Regions from separate parts of the Syntrophothermus sp. genome, predicted to be linked through region 2. Evidence: riboswitches for the same ligand, from Rfam matches in the RefSeq annotation. Region 2 holds a riboswitch; the other holds the start of a gene.
The links. Region 2 has a riboswitch for fluoride ahead of HPY90_RS06140 (dynamin family protein). Riboswitches for the same ligand answer to the same signal wherever they lie in the genome.

Region 1: another riboswitch for fluoride. It lies ahead of HPY90_RS05960 (dynamin family protein); the one in region 2 lies ahead of HPY90_RS06140 (dynamin family protein).

Annotation. Positions count from the first base shown of each region.
Region 1 is NZ_JABUEX010000013.1:23,124-34,722, reverse strand. Features, by position in the region: gene HPY90_RS05985 (thiolase family protein) at 1-614, shown strand, start outside; gene HPY90_RS05980 (transposase) at 863-1,159, shown strand; gene HPY90_RS05975 (sodium-translocating pyrophosphatase) at 1,293-3,698, opposite strand; gene HPY90_RS05970 (acetate uptake transporter family protein) at 3,923-4,522, opposite strand; gene HPY90_RS05965 (class I adenylate-forming enzyme family protein) at 4,591-6,285, opposite strand; gene HPY90_RS05960 (dynamin family protein) at 6,769-8,490, opposite strand; fluoride riboswitch at 8,575-8,650, opposite strand; gene HPY90_RS05955 (methyl-accepting chemotaxis protein) at 8,821-10,305, opposite strand; gene HPY90_RS05950 (galactose-1-phosphate uridylyltransferase) at 10,474-11,475, opposite strand; gene HPY90_RS05945 (PaaI family thioesterase) at 11,472-11,599, opposite strand, start outside.
Region 2 is NZ_JABUEX010000014.1:867-12,465, forward strand. Features, by position in the region: tRNA gene HPY90_RS06125 (tRNA-His) at 612-688, opposite strand; tRNA gene HPY90_RS06130 (tRNA-Arg) at 824-900, opposite strand; tRNA gene HPY90_RS06135 (tRNA-Gly) at 910-983, opposite strand; gene HPY90_RS06140 (dynamin family protein) at 1,186-2,916, opposite strand; fluoride riboswitch at 2,980-3,048, opposite strand; tRNA gene HPY90_RS06145 (tRNA-Pro) at 3,193-3,269, opposite strand; gene HPY90_RS06150 (metallophosphoesterase family protein) at 3,332-3,808, opposite strand; gene HPY90_RS06155 (XTP/dITP diphosphatase) at 3,810-4,415, opposite strand; gene rph (ribonuclease PH) at 4,417-5,142, opposite strand; gene HPY90_RS06165 (Fe-S-containing hydro-lyase) at 5,191-5,739, opposite strand; gene HPY90_RS06170 (fumarate hydratase) at 5,751-6,593, opposite strand; gene HPY90_RS06175 (MBL fold metallo-hydrolase) at 6,669-7,358, opposite strand; gene HPY90_RS06180 (acyl-CoA dehydratase activase) at 7,411-8,166, opposite strand; gene HPY90_RS06185 (2-hydroxyacyl-CoA dehydratase family protein) at 8,210-9,205, opposite strand; gene murI (glutamate racemase) at 9,193-10,014, opposite strand; gene HPY90_RS06195 (GerMN domain-containing protein) at 10,217-10,801, opposite strand; gene HPY90_RS06200 (vWA domain-containing protein) at 10,956-11,599, opposite strand, start outside.

The DNA of each region.
Region 1 (11,599 bases), on a different contig from region 2:
CTATCAAGGAGGGCAAGTTTAAAGACGAAATAGTGCCTATCGAAGTAAAGACTAAGAAAGAGACTTTCCTGTTTGACACCGACGAACATCCTAATCCGGACACCACGCTAGAGAGCTTGGCTAAACTCAAGCCTGCTTTTAAGAAGGACGGAACCGTCACTGCCGGAAACGCGTCGTCAATTAATGATGCGGCGTGTGCAGCCGTGGTTATGGCTCACGACAAGGCAGTGGCATTAGGAATCAAACCGCTCGCCCGCATAGTGGCCACCGCTTCGGCGGCTGTTGAACCGCGCATTATGGGTATCGGTGTGGTTCCGGCGGTCAAACGGGCCCTTAAATTTGCAGGAATGAGCTTAGATAATGTTCAGCTTTGGGAGATCAATGAGGCGTTTGCAGCTCAGTTCCTTGCGTGCAATCGTGAATTGAAGCTCGATACGGAAAAACTCAACGTAAACGGGTCTGGGATCTCCCTAGGGCATCCCGTAGGGTGTACCGGACTTCGTTTAGTAATTACCCTTATAAACGAGATGAAACGCCGGAACCTGAGATACGGGTGTGCAGCCCTCTGCGCGGGTGGAGGCCCTGCCATGGCAACCATTATCGAAGTTCTCTAGGTAATACCTCTATAGACTGAAAGGTTGATACACAGTCAGCCTGAAGAAGCCAGGTTGGGGAGCCCTCTAACGGGGGCATTGTATCCCCAACCATTTGGGCACCAGTAGTGTAAGTACCAAAGACTAGGTCAATGGAAGATCCGAGAGGATGTTGGCATGATTTTTGCTTACAGCCCATGTATAAGAGGTAATTGGTCTGAATTTGTACAGTATGACCTGGATAAGAACCCCGAGTGAGGAATCAAACCATGAAAACCAGCGGATACAATTACACTGCCGAAGATAAGGTAAAAATAGTGATCGATTTTATTAAGTCCGGAAAACCGGTGTCTGAGTACTGTCGTCAGTATGGATTGTCAGAACCGGAACTCCGCGAGTGGAAAGCTCAGCTGGTGAAAGGAGCCAGAGATTACTTTCGTTATGGAAGTGTAACCGTTGAAAACTATCGCAAGCGAGTGCGCCAGTTAGAAGCAAAAGTCGAAGGACTGGAATTGGAAAATATCTCCTTGAAAACGGCCTTGCGCTTTTTGAGGGAGAACATTTAGATAGAAAATACCTTTATTTTCTTATAACACATCCCTTTATCCCTTTGGTGTCCCTCCCCCCCCAAATGGAGAAAGCCCGCAGTATACCTGCGGGCTTTCTCGTTTTTATTTGGCGGTTATAAGAAATCGAACCTTAACCTTCTGTGGGTATCCTCATCCCATAGAATGAACGCCATACGAAAATTAGAGCTATGATCAAGAACACACCGCCAGCTACGGGAGCTACCCCTCTAAAGGATTCGGATATGGCTATTTCCATGGCCAATAAACCGAATAAAGTCGTAAACTTGATAATCGGGTTCAGTGCTACTGCCGAAGTATCCTTGAAAGGGTCGCCTACGGTATCGCCGACTACGGTAGCGTCATGCAACTCAGTTCCCTTTTCCTGCAGGTCGACTTCTACAACCTTTTTCGCGTTGTCCCAACACCCACCGGCATTAGCCATGAAAACTGCCTGGAATAAACCGAATACTGCGATTGAAATCAAGTAGGACACGAACAGCGCTACCGGTGCTTCATAGTTCTTCGGCGCCGACAGACATGCAAATGCCAGGGCAAAGGAGAATATGGCTATAAAGATGTTGAACATCCCGGATTGAGCATACTGGGTACATATTCTTACCACTTCTTTAGACTTTTCTGTGGCCGCTTTTTGGCTAGCGTTTTCATCAAGACTGATGTTTCTCTTAATGTATGCGACCGCCCTGTAAGCGCCAGTAGTGACTGCCTGCGTTGACGCACCAGTAAACCAGTAGATCACAGCTCCTCCGCATATGAACCCTAAGATACAGTAAGGATTCAGTATGGTAAGAATACTTTCCGGCTTTACGCCTAGTACGCTCTGAATAACCAAAATTAACGAGAATATCATGGTCGTGGCACCGACCACAGCCGTACCTATTAGCACTGGCTTGGCGGTTGCCTTAAAGGTATTGCCCGCGCCATCGTTAGCTTCGAGGTAGTATTTTGCCTTGTCGAAATCCGGAGCGAAACCGAAATCTCTTTCAATTTCTTTCTCCACGTCGGGAATAGCTTCAATCAGAGAAAGCTCGTAGATAGACTGCGCGTTATCGGTAACGGGGCCATAACTATCAACCGCAATGGTGACCGGACCCATGCCCAGCATTCCAAAGGCCACCAGACCAAAAGCGAATATGGAGGGATAGATCATAATCTCGTTTAACCCCTGCCCGCTTGCATAGTAGGCAATGTACATAAGCACTAAGAACACCATGCCGATCCAAAACGCGCTGAAATTGCCAGCAACCAGGCCCGAAAGGATATTCAATGACGGGCCTCCTTCCCTGGAGGCTTTTACGACCTCTGCTACGTGCTTTGACTTGGGACTGGTAAAAATTTTGGTAAATTCAGGTATGAGAGCTGCCCCCAGGGTACCACAGCTGATGATAACGGCCAACACCGCCCACAGTCGCTGTAGCTCAGGAGCCGCTCCTGACCCCGGTCCCAAAATGTAATAGCTGGCAGCAAACGTACCAACGATAGACAAGATTGAGGTAATCCATACCAGACTGGTCAGCGGTTGTTCAAAGTCGATCTCATCTTTGTTGGCGTATTTCGCCTGGCTCATAGCTCTGTTAAGGTAGAACGAAGCCACTGAGGTAATAACCATTAAAACACGCATTACAAATATCCAGGTAAGAAGGGTAGTCTGTAGTGCGGGTGCCACCGCCAGGACGATGAATGTGACCAGCGCTACGCCTGTGACCCCATAAGTCTCGAATCCATCCGCGGTAGGTCCTACACTGTCACCTGCATTATCCCCGGTACAGTCGGCAATTACCCCTGGATTACGGGGGTCGTCTTCTTTAATCCCAAACACGATCTTCATCAAGTCAGAACCGATGTCGGCAATCTTGGTGAAAATCCCGCCAGCAATTCTCAGGGCACTGGCCCCTAGGGACTCACCCACTGCAAAGCCGATAAAGCTGGCCCCTGCCAATTCCCGAGGGACGAACAGCAGGATAATCAACATCATAATCAGCTCGACGCAGACCAGAAGCACCCCGATACTCATTCCTGCGTCGAGAGCAATGTTCAAGACCTTAAGCGGCTTTCTCTCCAGTGCGGCAAAAGCTGTCCTGCTGTTAGCCAGTGTGTTCATACGAATGCCATACCAGGCCACGCTGTAGGAACCAAGAATGCCTATTATAGTCCAACCCAGTATAAGCAATACCCCACTAATTGGTGTATTCTGCAGGAAGCCAAAGTAGAAGGCTATACAGAAGCCTATAAAGGCAAAAAGTATAACCAAGAATTTACCCTGCTGAATGAGGTAGGTCTTACAGGTCTCATAGATGGTGTTAGCCACATCCAGCATAGACTGATGGGCCTTATACTGCTTGACCTTCATAAACTGGTACAAGCCAAAAAGCATCCCTAAAACGCACACCAGAATCCCGCCCAGCAGAAGATGGTTTTGCGATTGGCTCAAGTGCGGTATCTTCAAATTGGCTTCACTTGCAAACGCTACTGCCGGCGAAAACAATACGAACATAAGGCTGAGTAGGCCGCTACGCATTAGCGTCGCTAGTTTGTCATTTAACACGATGATTCCACCTTTCAGTTAAAATTGATATCCGCGAAACAAGCAAATTCTTATTTTGTGCGTGGCAGGTTGCACCACACTAAGTACACCTGGTCAAAAATCGAGAGTCACCCAGGGATAACTGGTATCCCTGGATAGACTCTCACAACCGGGAAGAACCGTTACTTACTATAATAGAAGCGGCATCACGTAAATATCTATCCTTTTACCACCGGGCCTGGTACTGGTAAAAGCACCTTGCCGAAAGCCCCGTTTACTATAGCCGCTGCTCCGAGATAATTGCCGCACAACCCTACCAGAATCAACAGATACCCGGCAAGCGGTTTCAGAATCTCCGGATTGCCGAACCATTTCGTATCCATCCCGACTATCATCCACAGCACAACGTCAACCACGCATACCATGATAAACATGAGGGCGCTGCTTCCTCTCGCATAGGCCGGGGTAAGCAAGGTTAAGAACAATGCTCCTGACATCCACAGGTATCCTTCCACAGCAGTATAAGGAATTACACCTTTCCCAATCATCAGATACTTGACGTACATTCCTATACCTGTTGCCAGCATGAAGAAAGCTGAGAAAAACAACATCACATTGCCTCCGGTCATGTGCCCTTCTTTCAATTCAACTATTGCTGTCAAGAGTTGTACGATGAACGCTGCTACTAACCAGCCTGCTAATAGAGGAATACCTTCTAATGGAACTTTGCCCAAGAAAGAAAACCCAAACCCAATCGCTGCTACGCCTAGAGCCGCCATCGCAGCCGGTCCTGGAGATGCCCATCCTTGTCGTGACATTTTTTACTCCTCCTCTCTCACGTATGAAAATCGCATGATGTCAAGCTAGATGAAAAATTCTTCATTTGTTATTCTTGGGCGTTCGCGAGTGATTCAAGCTGTATCGCACCGCTCGCTACGTCTTCTTTAAGCTTGAACTTGCGAAGCTTACCGGTTGCCGTCATAGGAAACTCTTTTACGAATGCGTAATAACGCGGCCTTTTGAAACGGGCTATATTGTCCAGGCAAAACTTGTCCAGCTCCTCTAATGTTGGCAGGTCGTCGAAGGATTTTGGAATGATTATCGCCGCAACTTGCTCGCCCCAATACTCATCGGGTACACCTATTACAGCCACCTTATCCACTTTCGGGTGCTCTTTCAGCAGGTTCTCGATTTCCGCCGGATAGATATTTACCCCGCCACGAATGAGCATGTCCTTTAACCGGCCAGTAAATCTGACGAAGCCACGTTCGTCCATAACGCCCAAATCTCCGCTGTGTAGCCATCCTTCCTCGTCAATAGTGATTGCCGTGCCATCCGGGTCATTATAGTAACCCTGCATTACCTGGTAGCCGCGAATACAGATTTCACCTTCTTCGCCAATAGGAAGAACCGCTCCGGTCTCCCTGTCTGCAATTTTGAAGTCTATCATAGGATATGGTTGTCCGATGGTTTCAGCCTGGTCTTCCGGTGAATCATCACGGAAGGTTTGGGTATAACCGCCATGTGCCTCGGTCTGGCCACAGACGATGGAAATATCGCAGTTTAAGATACTTTTAAGGCGTCGCACCAGGTCTGCCTCGACTTTGGAGGCCCCGGAAAGTATATACTTCCAAGAAGAAAGATCGTATTTGCCCAGGTCGGGGTAGGCCAATATAGCTTCCATCATCGTCGGAACGAGCAGTGAAAACGTTCCCTTATACTCTTCCATCAGAGACAGGAATAGAGGCACGTCGAATTCTACAACCAGCACGTGTGTGGCTTGCTGCTGCAGAGTCCCCAGAGCCGCGAAGCCGTTACCTCCCATGTGGGACATTGGCATGACGTTAACCCACACAGCTCCGTTTTCCAAACCCGCGCGCTGAGCCATGAACCTGATGCTGTTCGTCATGCCGAAATGATTGAGTATGGCTCCTCTAGGAGCCCCGGTTGTGCCTGACGTGAACATGATTACATCAATATTTTCCGGTTTGACCTCAGGCAATTCTACCGGTTTCCCGGTGTTCACGAATTCATCCAATCTCTGCAGATCATAAACATCTTGTAAAGAAGGTAATGATCCCCGTATAGATTCAATGGTGTCCATCATTCGGTTTCCGCGATATTCTTCCATAGTGAAGATTGCCGATACTCCAGCCGTCTTCAGAATGTGCTCGATTTCCCGAACATTATAAGCTGGGTTAAGTGTAACCCTGACCATTCCCGCCATGGCAATACCGTATTGCATTAAGGCCCATTCCACAATATTGGGCGCCATGATGGCAATTCGGTCTCCGGGCTTATACTTGTTGAGCAACGCATGGGCTATGCGCTCGGCGTCCCTTAGGAGTTCAGCATATGTCCAGGTCCTGCGTTTGCTCGCATCAGGAATGCCCTCGATCAGTGCCAGGCGATCCGGAACTTCAAATGCATTCTTTCTTAGCCAGAACGGAATGGTAGTATGATACAGCACATGATGAGTTTCTCCCGACCAAAATGATTCGGTTAAACGTCTTTCGCGATATAATGCGGACTTTCTCTGAAGAATACCGTTAGCAATAATTTCTCCCTGAAATTCGCTCACATTATTCCCTCCTCAAGAAACTTTTTGGCGATGGCCCTGTCAACGATCATTCACTAAGTGGGGATTCACAGACTTCCTGTATCTCCTTTGCTTCACCGTGCTCTTTGTTTCTAGTTATTATGATCCGCTCTCAGCCTCCTCACACAGCCTGGTTTAAAGGAGCTCCTTTTAGATTCCTCAGTCCCAAAATGTCTAATTGCGTCGTTTCATTTCGATGCTTATGCAAGAACGATGCCAATGCTTCCCCGGCTCAAGCTCTAGCTTCTGATATCACTTCACCGAGCGGGGCATTATTGATATCCGGCCTGTTTTCGCTTCATAATCAGGCTAGGAAGTTTCACTCGTGTAACCCATCATTGCAAAAATGAACCGCTGCCTGAGTATGCGAGCTGGCAGCGGTTTCGTAGTTTTCTATATCAAAATCCCGTCGGCAGATTGAATCCTAACATAAGAACTCCATCAAGGTAAAGATGGTCACGATAATTATTTTGAACGGGCACTAGGCTCCCTGGCCCCCTCACCACTAGCTAGTGTCAAGTGCGCGTACAGCTCACAAAGGCGATAATTGGTTGCCTTAAGACGGTTTATCCTTTCCCTGATATAGCTACTGTCGCCTCTGCCCTCTGACAGCAGGCTTTCGACCATCCGCAGCTCTTCGTTGATGTAGGCAAGTGCCTGCTTCAAAAGGTTATCCATCTCCTTGTTGATCCTTTCGGTTAGGTTCGAAGTGAGGCGGTGGATGTTCTTTTCAACCTCATACGGTATCTGTTTCAAGAAATACCGGCGGAAAACGTTTTTGAAGATGAACATGGGGAAGAAGAACCAGAGCAGGTCCAGGTGGAAGTCGAAAGACCTGCTGATGGAGATGTTGGGCTTTTTCATTTCGCCCAGCGTCATCTCCCATTCTTCGGCCCGCATTTTGACCCCCAAAACCCGTTCCAGGTTCTCGCTTAGCCTCTCCCGGAAAGACTTGAGGTAGAACGAGAGGTGTTTCTTGACGGCATTCAGCAGCTCGAACGACTTTTCTTCCTGGGCCAGGATCTCGCTGAGTTCGGTGTGCAGGGCTTGAGCCAGCCATTTTTCAAACTGCCTAGTTACCTCATAAAGGTTCCCTTTAAAGGTTTCGAAGGCAGTGTTGTATTCATCGATTATCTTGAGTTCTATTCCGCTCCGGAAGGCCTCAAAGTAGGTCCTCAAGCTTTCCCTGGTCTTTTCCTTGTAGCTGGCGATGATTAAGGTAAGCTCCCGGCGGACGAAGTGCGAGTTGAGATGCTGGTCTAGAATGATTTCTTTTATCTTCTGCTTTTCTGCCTCCATTTTGGTCGACGCCTCGTAGCCTATCTCAAGATAAGAGATGCAGGCTTCGACCAGCGTAGACATTTTATGCGAGAGTATCTTGAAGAAGACGCGGATACGGTTCTGAGCCAGGGGGAAAAGCACCTTCTCTTTCAACTCCCGGTTGTAGCGGTCAGCGTTCTGGTAGGCCGAGTGCCGGTAGATGGGGAAACCGCCTTTGAAGTTCCGTTTCAGCACCTCGGCGGTGAACGCTTCGATGTCCTTCAGCTGGTCTTCGCCGAAAAGGTCTACCTTAGTGATCACCACGGCGATTTCCGGGGTATACAAATAGGTCTCTTTCAAGAAGTTCAGTTCGCTTTCCGATATCGCCCTTTCGGCGCTGATCAGGAACAAGACCCCTCCCGTTTCCGGGAACCACCCGGTGGTGGTTTCGGTGTTGTGCTGCCATACGCTGCCGATCCCGGGGGTGTCGACCAGCCTTATGGCCTTGAAGTCCTCCAGGGTTGGTACCTCGATGTCGACCGAGAAGACATCCCTCTCGTTGCCCGGGTTTCCCGATTCGGAAACGAAGTCCTGAATCTCATCGATTGGAATCTCTCGGCTGGTTCCGTCCAGGAAAGAAACGGTAGCCTTTTCTTGGCGCCCGTATCTTATCCTGGTTATCACCGACGTGACCGGGATATTGCCCACGGGCAGGAGGGGACGTTGGATAAGGCTGTTTAAAAACGAGCTTTTACCCGCCTTGAAGGAGCCCAAAACCGCAACATCCAGGTATTGGTTCTGTTCAGTAAAGTTTTGTATACTTTTCACGGTTTTCTTAAGAGAACTCAAGCCGAAGTCGTTACAGGCAGACTCCACCTCATCCAGTATTTTTCGAGTCTCTTCCAGAAGTTTCTTTTCCGTCTGCATCTCGGTTTTTCACCTCCAAATGTCTTCTGGCAACTTCCTACTTCATCAAAAAGGCTCGTCCCCTAATAAAGAAAGCCCCTGTCAAACCTAACAGGAGCCATTAGCTGCTTAGCCGTTTGAGCCTCTTGCGGCTCAGGTGGGCACCATCACCCCTATTAATTAACATCTAGACTCAAGAGACTCTTGACACCTTCGACTTCGAACCGATTTTCTGCCAGATACAAAAACCGGATAAGTCGGGGCCGTGTGGCTGTCCGGATAAATCAAGTCCTAATCAGGGTACGCAGATGATGCCGTGACCGGTAAAAAGAAACTGACAAAAGTCTCACTCTACAGCGACTCTGCCAACCCTGCCAGTTTCTCTGCCATATCAGCCATCTCCATTACGGAGGCGCTCACCTCCTGAGTAGCCGCCGCCTGTTCCTGGCTTTGGTTAACGCTGTTAGTCGAAGCTTCTCCGGCCTTTGCAGCTCTTTCCTCTATTTTACGCGTTAGCTTCCTGATTTCCTCTGCCGTCTCCTTTGACTGATCAGACAGCTTCCGGATCTCCTCGGCCACCACTCCGAACCCCCGACCGTATTCGCCGGCTCGAGCAGCTTCGATAGCCGCGTTTAACCCCAGCATCTTGGTCTGATCAGCCACGTTGCGAATAAAGTTGAGTATTTCGTTTATGTCCGTGGAAATCGCCTGCACGTCTTTGATTATGTCAGCGAGGTTGCTCTGATTAACGTTTATCTCGCTAGCCAGAGCCGCTATCTCTTCCATTACACTCGCAATCTCTTGCAAATTGCCCCTCAAGGCCGTAGCCGTTTCTTTCAGATTCTTCGCCAGCATCCGCGGCGTGGCAACACCAAACCCGCCTATCACCTCTCGGCTCTCCCTGTCAAATAGAGGTATCCCAATCATACGTATAGTCCCATACTTCTTCGTTTCCACATCTTGTACGACAGTTGAAGCAGTTTTTACGACTTTCCACCCGGCATCCCCTTCTCTAATAGGAGTCCCGACCGACATCTCGTCGATGCCGAATTTTTTGCTCGACATGCTGTGTGTAACCCTTTCTAGATCAGTCACCATTACCTGCGCCCCTTCTACATTGGATTCGATAACAATAGGCGCAAATACATCAAAGGCCCGTATCACGGGATGGACGTTGGGTATCATGACCCCGTAGGATCCGGCAATTTCATCGGAGGCATCATCGTACACGGGGTTCACCCATATTTTGAGAGGCTTCCCATAAACCTTGGCATCAATCGAGCCCTTTACTTCTCTCTTTTCCTTTATGCACTGTTCCACGTATTCGATTCCGGACACCCTATCACCGGGCCTTATCCCGGAAATATCAAGGTCTTTGGCGGCAACGAAATCATACCGCGCAAGGTCAGTGGTGAAGTAAATAGCACCGTCCTCGTAAGTTTGGGCGAAAAACGGTGCTAGCGCCTGGAATGCTTCCTTCTCCCTCCATGCCTTCCCCGTAATCTTACTCCCGGCCTCCTCAATTGTGGCGGTTAGGATGCTGGCAAGCTCTGAGTCTATCACTAAGCAGGCTTTGCTCTTTTTTTCATATACTGTTTGTAGGAGTGTTTCGCTGCCTGTTGTCTCGATTAAGATATTAAGGTCCGGTTGTTTCAAAAATGTTTCTAGATCTCTGTAAACTGGGACTCCCAGCTCTTGAGCGACTTGAACAGCCGGGGCTTCTTCATCGATGTCATAAACGCCTACTAAAGCAAACTGTCTTAGCCCGTTAAAGACTCTGAGCACCGAGCTCGCATTCTCCCCAGCCCCAACGATGCCTACGCCTCTCATCCTCATATGCCACCTCCCATGCGTAAATCTTCACTAATCCTTCGATTCCCAATTAAGGCCCCCCTTGCGTACCATAACCGGGCACAAAAGGGGGGGCTCACTCACAGTCTTGAGCTTCGTTCGGGATAGCATCTAAAGCTCGTCACTGTTGACCATGACCTGCACCTTGTTTGTCTAGCATTCCTTTAAAGCCTCTCTTAGAACCGGGGCTGCCGTTTCAGGGGGAACGAGATTCATGTAAATTCCCGTAGCTATTTCAAAGCCGTGGGCCACCAACAGCCGCGGAGTAAATTCCATGTACCAATGATACCCAGGTTCGTACGGGGAGTTGACAGGAGCCGTGTTAATGACGAAGTTGTAAGAAACATTATCTAAGCCTTTTACTATCGCCAAGCTGACCCTCTTGCAGAGTACAGCCAATCCCTTTTCTTCCTCCTCGTTAACCTGCCCGAAATGCTCCGTATGACGTTTAGGAACAATCCACGTTTCGTAGGCAAACCGCGAAGCGTAAGGACACAGAACTACAAAATGCTCATCCTGGTAGACAATCCGCTCTTCGGCGTCCAGTTCTTGCTTCAACATAGTACATATCAAACATTCTCTATGTTCCTTGTAGTATTGAGTCAAACCAATGTTTTCTTGCGGCGCAAAGGGGAGCCCTATTATCTGGCTGTGACAGTGTCCGAGAGAAGCTCCCGCAAACATGCCACGATTCTTGTAGATTTGTACGTATTTGATGCGTTGATCCTTTGCCAGATCGTTGTAACGCAGCCTAAACATAGCGATAGTCATTTCCATGTTTTTCGTCTCTAGGTCATGAAAATCAATATCGTGTCGCGGGGTTTCGATAACAACTTCATGTTGGCCCAGTCCGTTATACCTGTGGAATACCCCGTCTTTTCTTTCTTCCAGACTGCCCTCCATAGAAAAAGCTGTAAATTTGTTAGGAATGGCGCGAACCAACCACCCGGGACCGTTTGGCTCTGATTGCTCTTGTCTGAAAGCTGCGATTTCAGGCGGAGTTACTTCTTCATTCCCTTCGCAGAACGGGCAGAATCCAGACTGGGGCGAGCTAGCGCTGATTTTCATGACTGGGAAATCCTTGGGTTTCCAGCCTAGAGCCGATGATATGGATACCCAACGGTTTCTTACATAATCCCTTCTCAGCTCGTTCATATGTTGTTCCCCTCCTGGTTCTCTTCACCTGCCAATTCACCCACTCTATAAAACGTCATACGACTCTTCGCAATCAATCTACCCTTCTGATCACGCATATCTCCCTCGCCGACCACGATAGTGT
Region 2 (11,599 bases):
GTAGTTACATTATACTACGGCTGCAGGCAGAGGTGAATTTCCAAACAGGAAGGCCTCTGATTCGGAATGGGATACATTAAGTTTCTTTCTCTTCCTCCGGCCTGATGGCTTCAGCCACCCGGGAGCGTATCAGGGTCTGGTAGGTATGTCTTTCTTTTCGGCTATTCTCTTGACGGCCTCCAGCTAGCAATCCCGGAGCCGGAGCGTAATCCGTTTAATCTTGCGCCGTTTGGCGACCATATCGGTCAGTTATGGATCTACCTCCACCTGAACGGGCCCCATCTAGTTCCAGTGATCGCGCAAGCTGTGGGCATCCCAGAATTCAGCTTCTTCCTCTCTGATCTTGAATTCAGCCACGGCAGGTCTTTATACCATCCTAAGACCCCCTTTTTCAGGGGGATAGCCGGCCAACGGTACCCGTCGAGAATATGTTAAACAAAAAAGCTAAGCTATTAGCCTAGCGTTATTACTTCTTCCTGTTTAACACTTTGATTACAACCCTGGAAGGAATACTTTATATGTCGGCATTCCTGAAAGGAAGAGGTTCCGCCCTCCATTATTTTACAAATCGCCTCAAATGCCGAATTATCAAGGGTTTTCAGAAAGAAACTTGGGGTGGGCGATGGGACTCGAACCCACGACCCCCAGAGCCACAATCTGGTGCTCTAGCCGACTGAGCTACGCCCACCATGCGGTCGTTGAAAAGTCTTCAGACTGATCTTTCATGCCTTCATTAGGGTTACCCCAAAGGCTGCCGTCTAATGACATCGGACTCATGTACTTTTCGCTTTGTGCCGATAAACACAAGGCCGAAATTTAGCTATGGCGTCCCTGGAGGGATTCGAACCCCCGACCTACGGATTAGAAGTCCGTTGCTCTATCCTGCTGAGCTACAGGGACCATAACGCATGGAGCGGGTGATGGGAATCGAACCCACGCAACCAGCTTGGAAGGCTGGGGCTCTACCATTGAGCTACACCCGCTTGCGCTTTCTTATTATACTTGGTTTGCCCCAGCTTTGCAACGGTCTGTACTAGTTCATGTTATCGATCTGTGATATTGTCACCTTATAATAGTTCAGTGAAAATGTCTCCATGAAAGAAAACAGTCACACGTATACCTGTTCCGGTATGGCTAATTAGCGAAATCGGCAGCGAACTCTTGAGTCAAAATTTACCCTTATTTCTAACTAGCCGCTCGCTTCAATTCAGCAAGATAAGCGTGGATCTTTTCTATGTGTTTCTCGATTTCCGCTTTGCGTTCCACGGCATCCTGCTCTCCTTTACCCTTGATTTCCACGGCCTGTTCTATACTGGCGTTTACCGCCTGTTTGGCCCGCTCAGTCTCCTCCTTCAGAAGCGACTTCAAAGCCAAAGCCGACTGTCGCAGGCGGTTCAAGAAATCATACCGGATGCGGCCGTAATTCCGGTCTACATCCTGGGGAATGTCCTTGGCCATTCCTTGCCAGATTATACGGTTAAGGAGCCGGCGAGGGAGCAACCCCGAGAACGTCCTGGGCGAGATCTCAAGCATCAACGGGTCTAGGCCCACTTTGTAGTAGAACTCTGACCTCCCCGTGACGTCCACCCTGAACCTCTCCCCCGTGTAATCGATTCCGAAAACCTCGCAGGCCTTACCTAAAATTCGCGATATAATGTCGTCGAGCCTCGACAGGAAGCGGTTCTGGGCCTCTTCGAATTCCCGCGCCACCTCTTTATCCGTTTCCTGCCTCCATCTTTCAAAAACCGAGGTGAGATTGGTCAGGGCTTCTTGTTCGATAGCTTTGATAAAAAACCTGGTTTTTAAACCCTGATTCTGCTGGTACCAGTTCTCCAACATCAAAGCCAAGGTCTTTTCTAACGACGACCTGTCTTTTTCAAACTTTTTGTCCAGATCCTCAAGTATTCTCTCCACCTCGCCGTCCAGGAGCACGGCCACATCCCGAGTTTCCCTGTCGACTATTCTCAAAAACTCGGCATAGCTGGCTATCTTTGCCCGCAGTTCTTCTACCGGCAATTCGAGGGCCTGCCGTTCCACCCTAAGCGAGGTCGACACCTGCAACAGGAGGTTGCCCAGTTTGTTCCGCAATGCCACCTCCAGCAATCGGTCCCGGTGCGTATAAAAGTAACCCAGTACGGCTTCTTCGAGCACCGCAAAACCGCTTTCCTCCAGTTTCTGCGGGTCTTGGGCTACCTGCGCCTCCAAGGCCATAAGAGCGGATAAAGGATACACGTCAACCGACTGCCCAAGCTCCTTTTCCAAGGCCGCGCGGGTAAAATCCACGAGCCGCTTCACGTCATGGTCGGAATAGAAGTCAGTCTTGTTTAGAACAAAGTAGATCATGGGAACCTGCTCGCGAACATCGCGCAGGTATCTGATCTCCTCGACTGCTACCGGTGTATCGACCGAGAAGACAAATAAGGCAGCATCGATATGGGGCAGGTATCCGTAAGCCGTCTGGGTGTTATGTTCAAAAATGGAACCTACGCCGGGGGTATCGACCAGCCGGATACCCCGGCCGAGAAGCCGTGAGGGAAAGGTTATGTGGGCTATCGCTACCTGCTTTTCGTTGTTGGGATTTCTCTCTTCGGTGATGTAATCTGCCAGCTCCCCTACCGTCACTTCCCGGCGCAGGCCGTTTTTGTGGATAATTGTGACTGTCGGTTCAGCCCCGTACTCGACAACCGTTATGACCGAAGTGGCGGGGGTCACTGCCATCGGCAGCACCGGCTGCCCCAAAATCGCGTTGACGAGAGTAGACTTGCCCCGTTTCTGTTGTCCGAGGATGGCCAGGTTGAAGTAATCTTTCTTCATTTTCTCTTTTAGAGTTTCCAGCCCGGATGCGGTAGCACTGTCGATGTATGTCCGAATGCTTTCGAGGTATTCGATTGTCTCCGATAAGATGTTGGCCGACACCCGATCTTGCTCCCCTCTCTAAAAGAAATGAGCTTAAAAAACAGAAGCCCCTGTCTAGGTTGGTATTAGACAGGAGCTATTAGCCGGTGCCGTTTCGCTTAACGCGGGGTGAGCTCCATCACCCAAAACATGACCATACGGGAACCATCCCTCTGTCACGTTTCTCTCTATTATGATTCTCGTAAACACTCAACCCGAATTCTGTAGGGACCCTGCCTTCCTCAAATTTCTACATCGCTGAAATAAAGGTCTATCAAGGCTTCCTGGTTATCGAGCTGGTCGGGGCGACAGGATTTGAACCTGCGACCTTCTGATCCCAAATCAGACGCGCTCCCAAACTGCGCCACGCCCCGTAGCAAAAACTATTTTACCATACCTTTTCGTTGAGCGTCAAAAACTGTCCCTTATTTGCATGTTATCGGATCTTCACCAGGCGGGTTGTTATCCTGTCCTGGTCGATTTCGACTAAGGCATAAGTCCCGTACTGGTGAAGCCGGGGTAATGATGCACTTCCCGGATTCAAAAACCATATCCCTTCGATTTTCTCCCATCCCGGTTCGTGGGTATGCCCAAAAACTACAACGTCTGCCCCTGTCTCCTTGGCACGTAGCTTGAGGCTTATGAGATGGTTTTTGACCCTGTACAGATGACCATGTGTCAAAAGAAACCTGTAGCCTTCAATCTCAAACAAGTCTTCCGCTGGCTCGGACATCCCTATATCACAGTTACCTACAACCACTCGCGCGTGCACTCCAGAAAAGCGCGCCAACTCTAACCCGTCCTTATAGAAATCTCCCGTGTGCAGGAGAAGGTCTACTCCCTCCATCTTCCCTAGTTCTGCTTTCATCATATTGATGCGGCCATGCGTATCCCCGCAAACAACTATCCGCAACTCACTCTCCCTCCCATAAGGAAGCGAGTATGGCCCGTGCTCGCTCCAAAGCCCGTCCCCGGTGGCTGATGCGGTTTTTGACCTCGGGCGGCAGTTCTGCCATGGTTCGCCCGTACCCTTCTACGACAAACAGCGGGTCATACCCGAAACCCCAATCTCCCCGAGGTTCGTGGGCTATCTTTCCCTCGCAGGTCCCTTCGGCTAGGTGTACCTCACCCCAAGGAACGGCCACGGCAACAACACACCGAAACCTTGCACCCCGTTTTTCCTCAGGCACGCCCCTCATCAGGTCCATCAGTTTGGCGTTATTAGCAGCATCATCTCCGTGTTCCCCCGCAAACCGGGCCGAGTGCACGCCCGGGCTGCCCCCGAGGGCGTCAACTTCAAGCCCCGAATCGTCGGCTAGGGTAACCATTCCAGTCACTTCGGCTATAGTCCTCGCCTTTTTTATTGCGTTTTCAGCAAACGTTTCCCCGTCCTCTTCCACTTCGGGAACCTCCGGAAACTGTTCAAGGCTGAGCACTTCCACTCCCATGCCGTCCAGAAGCTGCTTCAACTCCTGCAACTTCTTGCCGTTACGTGTTGCTAGGACCAGCTTCCTTTCCATTTCACTTCTCAGCCCCTAAAACCGCCTTCTGCTTGGCGATGAGAATAGATATTCCCTTTTTAGCCAAGCGCAGCAGTTCGTCTAGCTCATCCTGGCTAAAAGGGTTGTTCTCGGCCGTTCCCTGGATCTCTACGAATTTTCCACTCCCGGTCATCACCACGTTCATGTCCACTTCGGCTTCTGAGTCTTCCCCGTACTCCAGGTCGAGCAGAGGAATGCCCCGCACTATGCCCACGCTGGTAGCAGCGACGTAATCGGTGACCGGTAGTCTTTCGATTATACCTGATTCTTTAAGTTTCTGCATAGCCAGGTAAAGGGCCACGAAAGCCCCGGTTATCGAAGCGGTTCGGGTTCCTCCGTCGGCCTGAATGACGTCGCAGTCGATCCAAACGGTCCTTTCGCCCAGCGCGGACATATCAACTACCGCCCGCAGGGCCCGCCCGATTAACCGCTGTATCTCTGAGGTCCTGCCGCTGACCCTGCCCCTGTTTACCTCCCGAGCAGTCCTGGTAGGGGTCGAGCCGGGCAACATCGAGTATTCGGCGGTCACCCAGCCAGTCCCGGTGCCTTTGAGAAAAGGCGGCACCTTGTCTTCAACCGAAGCCGTACATATTACCCGGGTGTCCCCGGTCTCGATCAGAACTGATCCGGGGGCGAACTTGGTGTATCCGGGAATTATGTTAATCGGCCGGGGTTCGTCGAAAGCCCGCCCGCTGGTTCTAGTCATACGAACTCCTCCTCAAGCGCAGGCTGGAACGCTTTTAAACCTCACGCGTCAAGCCCGGTTGAACCTCTGTTTCCCTATATGGTAAAGGTTTCCTCCACGGGAGTCAATGGCAACCACACAAGGCAACCCCTCGACTTCCAATCGTATGACTGCCTCCGGTCCCAACTCCGGGTAAGCGACCATTTCCGCCTTTTTGACCTTGCCCGCTAAATACGCTCCTGCTCCACCTATTGTTGCCAGGTACACAGCTCCATATTTCTGCATAGCATCGACTACCTCCGTGCCCCTATCCCCTTTCCCAATCATGGCTTTCATCCCGGCAGAGAGCAAATGCGGGGTGTAGGCATCCATGCGCCCGCTGGTGGTAGGTCCGCAGGAGCCGATTACTCTTCCCGGAGGAGCAGGACAAGGACCGGTGTAGTACACTATCTGTCCTTCCAGAGAAAAAGGCAGGCTTTCCCCTTTCTCCAGAGCCTTCACTATGAGCTGGTGAGCCGCATCACGGGCGGTGTAAACCGTGCCGCTCACCTTAACCAGATCTCCTACCCGCAGTCGGTTCACTGTCTCATTCGATAACGGTGCCTTTAATTCCAGCATCTTCTTGCCTCCTATAACCTGGTCGTACACCGCCGCATACAGTGACAGCCGAGACAAACTGCCACCGGCAGGCTGGCAATGTGGGTGGGGAAACACTCTATGGCCACAGCTAAAGCGGTAACCCGTCCCCCAAACCCCTGCGGGCCTATTCCCAGCCGGTTAATCTTTTCCAATAAGTCACCTTCCAGCCGGGCTAAACGTTCGTCCTGGTTCTTGACGTCCAAGGGCCGGAATAAGGCCTTTTTAGCCAGCTGGGCTGCCTTCTCCATATTCCCGCCCAGCCCTATCCCCACAATGACCGGGGGGCACGGGTTAGGCCCTGCTTGTTCTACGGTCTCGAGTACAAATCTTTCGACACCAGGCCAGCCGTCACTCGGTTTGAGCATGGCTAGTCTACCCATGTTCTCACTACCTGCGCCTTTCGGCATGGCCTCTAGTTCCAGCCCATCCCCATCTATGACCTCGATGCTGATGATGGCCGGGGTATTATCTCCCGTGTTCCGGCGGTAGATGGGATCATCTACCACCGACGCCCGAAAGAATCCTTCCCGATACCCCTTGGCCACTCCTCGGTTGATAGCCGCCAGCAGATTCCCTCCAGTTATATGTATTTCCTGTCCGAGCTTGACGTTTACCGCTAACTGTCCCGTGTCCTGGCACAAGGCCAGCCCCTCCGAACGCGCAAGCTCGGCGTTCTTCAGAATTATCTCCAGACAGCTTCTCCCGATGTCCGATTCCTCTACCTGGCAGGCTCTTTCTAAAGCCTCGTACACATCACGGGGCAGCTGAGTGTTGGCCCTGATTACCAAGTCGGCTACCGCCGCTTCTATATCTTGACAGTCTACTTCCCTCACCCGTTTCCCACCCTTTTACCATTTTGACCAATCTTTACAGACGCAGACAAAAACAAAAGTATAGCATGCACAAATTCAAATCTCTACCTTCAGCCCTTCACGGGCGAGGACCAGTTCCCCCGAATACTCGGATCTTGCCTCGGCTTCGATCTCTTTGAGGTCATATTCGGGCCAAAAATGAGTCAAAACCAGCTTCTTGGCTCTGCACCAGTTTGCCCACCGACCGGTTTCCTTGGCCGTGAGATGCTTGGCCTTGCGGGCGTACTCCCGGTCTCGATCCAGGATACTCGCTTCTGCCAGCAAAACATCTGCTCCAGCAGCTGCCCCCAAGCTCTCCTCGACGTAATCGGTATCCCCTGAATAAACCAGGCGGCGGCCTCTCTGATCCTCGGCCACTATCATATACCCCGGCATGGTGTGAAGAACAGGCACGAAACTAAGTTTGATATCTCGCACCTCAACCAGGCAGGCGATAGGCTCCACCTTAAACTCTTCGGTGCTGTACCAGTAGTTGAACATATCTACCGGCTGGGCCGGAACCAGCAGTCGTAACGGCTCCGACCGCTGCCCCAGCATCTTGGTCGCACGCAAAGCGTGACGAAAAGCATAAAGGTCCACGTAATGGTCAGGATGAAAATGGCTGATAACCACCAGGTCCAGATGCTTGAAGTCCTGGTATTTCTGGAGAACTGAAAAAACGGAATGCCCGCACTCTAAAAGCACGGTCGCCTTTTCAGTTCTTATCTTATTAGGTAACCTGGACAGGCCTCACCGGCCCGGGGATACGGTGCCCAGCACCCCAAAATCGTTAATTCCATTACACCCTCCTCCTGTAAATACAGCATCCTATGGCCCCGTTGTATTGGGGTTCCGGTACCTGAATGACTTGGCAACCGGTTTCTCTGGCCATTATTCGGCCCAGAGCCTGATTGAGAGCCCCCCCGCCTGATAATACTAACACCTCGCTCTTGAGCTTGCGTATCATCGGAGCCAGCTTGCGGTAAACCGCGTAGTTCACACCTGCTGCCAGCCTGGGTGCAGGGCACCCGGTTACTATGTGCCCTATGACCTCGGTCTCTCCGAAAATAGCACAGGTAGAATTCAAGTGAACCGGATCCTGGTCGTATCTTCCCAATTCTTCTAGCTCCATACCCAGGATTCCCGCCATGTGTTCCAGATAACGACCCGACCCGGCAGCGCACCGGTCATTGGTAAGAAAATCGACCGCTTGCCCGCTTCTTATCTGTACCACCTTGGTATCCTGACCTCCGATATCCACCAGGGTAAAATTGGAGAAACCAGTACTGTGGCAAGCTCCCAAAACATGAGCCTGAATCTCGGGAATCTGTTCCGCCCCTTCCACTGTCACTGCAAGTTTCCCGTAGCCGGTGGCTACAAGTTCCCCGTACACATCGAAGCCCAGTTCTGCCAGATCAAGACTCAGCCGTCCCTCCCCTACCAAGCCGAAGCGCCGGTAGAAGGCAATCGTGTCGAATGACTGCTTCTTAACAACCTTACCGTCCGCCATCTGGACTATCTTGATATTGCGCGAACCTAAATCAATACCTACCATTTTAGCCACTTCCCGGTTCTCGAGCCCAACACCGTTCCACCTCTCATTTATTACCCTTAACGGAAGCCAACATCCTCAAGAACGCCTCTACCCGCATACGTGTGTGGGCATCTAGATAACCCGGCTTGTCTCCCTCCAATGTAAGGAACGGTTTCTTGATACGGGAGCGGAATATGATGTCTTCGATCTGGCGAAAACAAAAGGTCTGAACATAGTGGATAACCCCGTCTACGTTTCTTTTCTCGATCTCGACCAGAATATCATCTAGGCGAGCAAAAGCCCCGTAGGGATAAGTATAGAGCAGGTACTGTTCCACCAAATCCGTAGCGTTAAAAGGCATTGCAAACTGCCGCTGGATCTCGTTGTACACCACTCTGGCCCCTTGACTCTCCAGGTACTGGTAAAGGTCTTTCACTATGGGCGGCACCCCTATGTAGGCCAGCCGAATTTCTTGCCGAAATGGTGCCCGTGACTTAACCTCATCCACGAATCTTTCCAGTTCGCGGGTAAAAGCCTCCGGATCCTGGTTAAAATCTGTAGCACTAACCTGATAGTAATGGTTCTCAAAACCGCTGACCAGGTTGTGCTTCCAGGTGAGCTCGTCCAGTTCTCGTAAAAGCTCCCTCGTACCTGCCAGTTCCTGTCTTACCTCTTCCACCTGTTCCCAGGTTACACCCATCTCCTGCCTTAGTTTTTCCATCTGAAGTCTAAGCATGTCCGGGTCCCGATCAAAAGGATAAGCAAACGGAATAGTCTTGATCCCCTGCATCACTAGAGTCTCGACCAGAGCTTGGGTATTGCTACAGTCCCCCTGCATCACTGCCACCAGAGCCTCCATGTCCGGCAGTTGCAGGGCGACCGAGTAGATGCCCTTTATCCACCCGCAAATATTGCGCGGATACCCTTCTTCCTCAGCCTGGTCTACCAGTTCTTGGGGACGATCCGCGTTTATGAAGAGATTATTCAGGTCGACCGGAACCTTGCCCGCCGCCAGAATCATCTCCACCGGTATAGTCGTAGTAAAACCTATCCTTCCCATATTCCCCGCTCCAGTTTCAACGTCGTCACCTTTCGGATATCGATCTCGGGTAACAGTTTCCCCACCCGGAAAAAAGATTCGCTGGAACCGGTAGCAAAAAACCGGTATTGGGGGCTGGTAGTCCCCGGGTTGTCCAATCCCCGTTCCAACAGCGTCGCTCTTAGCCGGCTAGCCGTTTCTTCCGCCGGATCCACCAAGCGTACCCCTTTGCCCATTACTTTTTGAATAACAGGTATCAAGAAAGGGTAATGAGTGCAGCCGATGACCAGCGTGTCTACCCCTTGCCGGCGCAACGGTTGCAAGTACTCGTTCGCCACCTCTTCTACCTCGTCCCCCTCTAGGACCCCCTGCTCGACCAAAGGCACGAAACGGGGACAGGCCACTTCATAAACCGAAATCCCCGGAGATAGAGCTTTGATATGTCTGGTATAGGCCCCGGTCTTCACCGTAGCCTCCGTGGCAATGACCCCGACTCTGCCATTACGGGTGACTGCTGCCGCGTTGGCAGCTCCAGGTACTATTACGTCGATTACCGGTACTGGGCACATGTCTCTTAAAATCGGTATCGATACCGACGAACTGGTGTTGCATGCTGCCACTACCGCTTTTGCTCCTTGGTTAATCAAAAAATCGATTATGTTCTTGCCTAGCCGAATCAGTTCTTGGGGCGGCTTCCCACCGTAAGGTACGTTTGCCGTATCACCGATGTATATTATGTTCTCGCAGGGCAACCTCTTGATTATCTCCTTTACCACCGTAAGACCGCCCACGCCGGAGTCAAAAACCCCGACGGGCTGTGCACGTTCCAACTAATACACCTCTTCTCAAAACCTGTCTCCTGTTTAAAAATGTCATTTCATAAACTCAGTATACGCATAAACATGCCAGTAAATAATTTAGCACTTTTCGCGCTTACATTCTACCCTACAAGTCAATAACCCATGTTTTGCTAGTTATTCTAAGTTCGGATAATCATGGAAATAAGCAGTCCACCGAGCTTTTGGTTCTTAATCAAGCTTTCAATGGTCGAGAAATGTCTACTCCTCCGGCCAGGGTGTCTACATAATCCCCTTCTACCATAAACCTAACGTCTTTTACAGAGGGAAACTGGCAAAGGGTCTTCACCACCGCGTCGACGGCCAGCTGTTCCGGCTTCCCCGGAGTTACTGTCGTAATCTCCCGACTGAAATTGACGATGCACAGCCCGTCAGGCTTGATGTTGATGTCCAAAAGCTTGGTTCCTTCAGGCAAAGGACAGATCAGGTTCGGGTTTTGAGGCCCTGCCAGCAAGGCCTCGATGGTTTTCCTAGCGATGCCTTCCTCCTTTGGAATATCCCGCTTTTCCGCCTCCAGGCCTTTACCGTCCTTACGAGCGAAGTACAGTTCAACCGTTATGCGTTCTTTCGTTAATTCTTTTATGTTAGCGGTACGATTGGACTTAACAGCGGTTGACGAAGCCTCCTTCCCCTCCTCCACCGGTACCTTAATCCACTCCCGCCAAGATTTGAGCCTGGTATCTTCGGTCAACCAGCACCCGCTACTAAAGCAAGCGATGTATAACAGCACAACCACCAGCCACCAGCGTCTGCTTCTCATGTTCCATCCCCTCCCCACCCTTCTCCTAAGATACTATGTACAAGCCAGTGTTTTTATTCCGCCCCGGCAACAGGCAAAAAAAGAAGCGCCCTCAAGGCGCTCACAGTTATGAAGGAGGAGTCATTAAAGCAAACCTAGTTTGCCTAATGCTGAGTTACAAAATCCCAGTAGCTTCAGTAACCCTTTTTTCGTACTTGACTATGTTTATCAGGGAATCCCGGTTGAGGTCGTCCACGATATACAGGGTTCCCCGTGCTTGCTTGGCTACATCTCGCAAAAATACCTTATTCGACTCAAGTCCGATACAAACGAACTTTATACCCGCTTCAGCCACCTTACGGGCGGCTTCCAATGCGTCGCTCTTGGCATCAAAACTCCACAACGGGAAGTTGGGCATACCGTCCGTTATCAGTATCAGGAGCGGGTTGTGCACCCGAGAAGACCTTATCAACTCCACACTGGTAAATATACCATCCGCCATGGGAGTCAGGCCCCCCGGTCGGATGCGAGCCAATCCCTTGGACAACACCTTTTGATTCCGTGTAAAAGGTACCGCTACCGTGGCACTCATCTCTTGGAAAGTGACAACCGCTACCTTTTCCCTGCCGGTCAAGAGCAAGTGCTCTGCCAGGTAACACGCCGCTTGCCTCTTATCCCCGGCCATGCTGGCACTCGCATCGATCAAGAGGCAAACGTCTATGGGAACGTAAGACTTCCGGTCGTACACGTGCAGGTCCTCTTTGTGTATAGTCAACCGGTTTTCTCCCCGCAGGAGACTGCTCTTCTTGGCCTGTACAA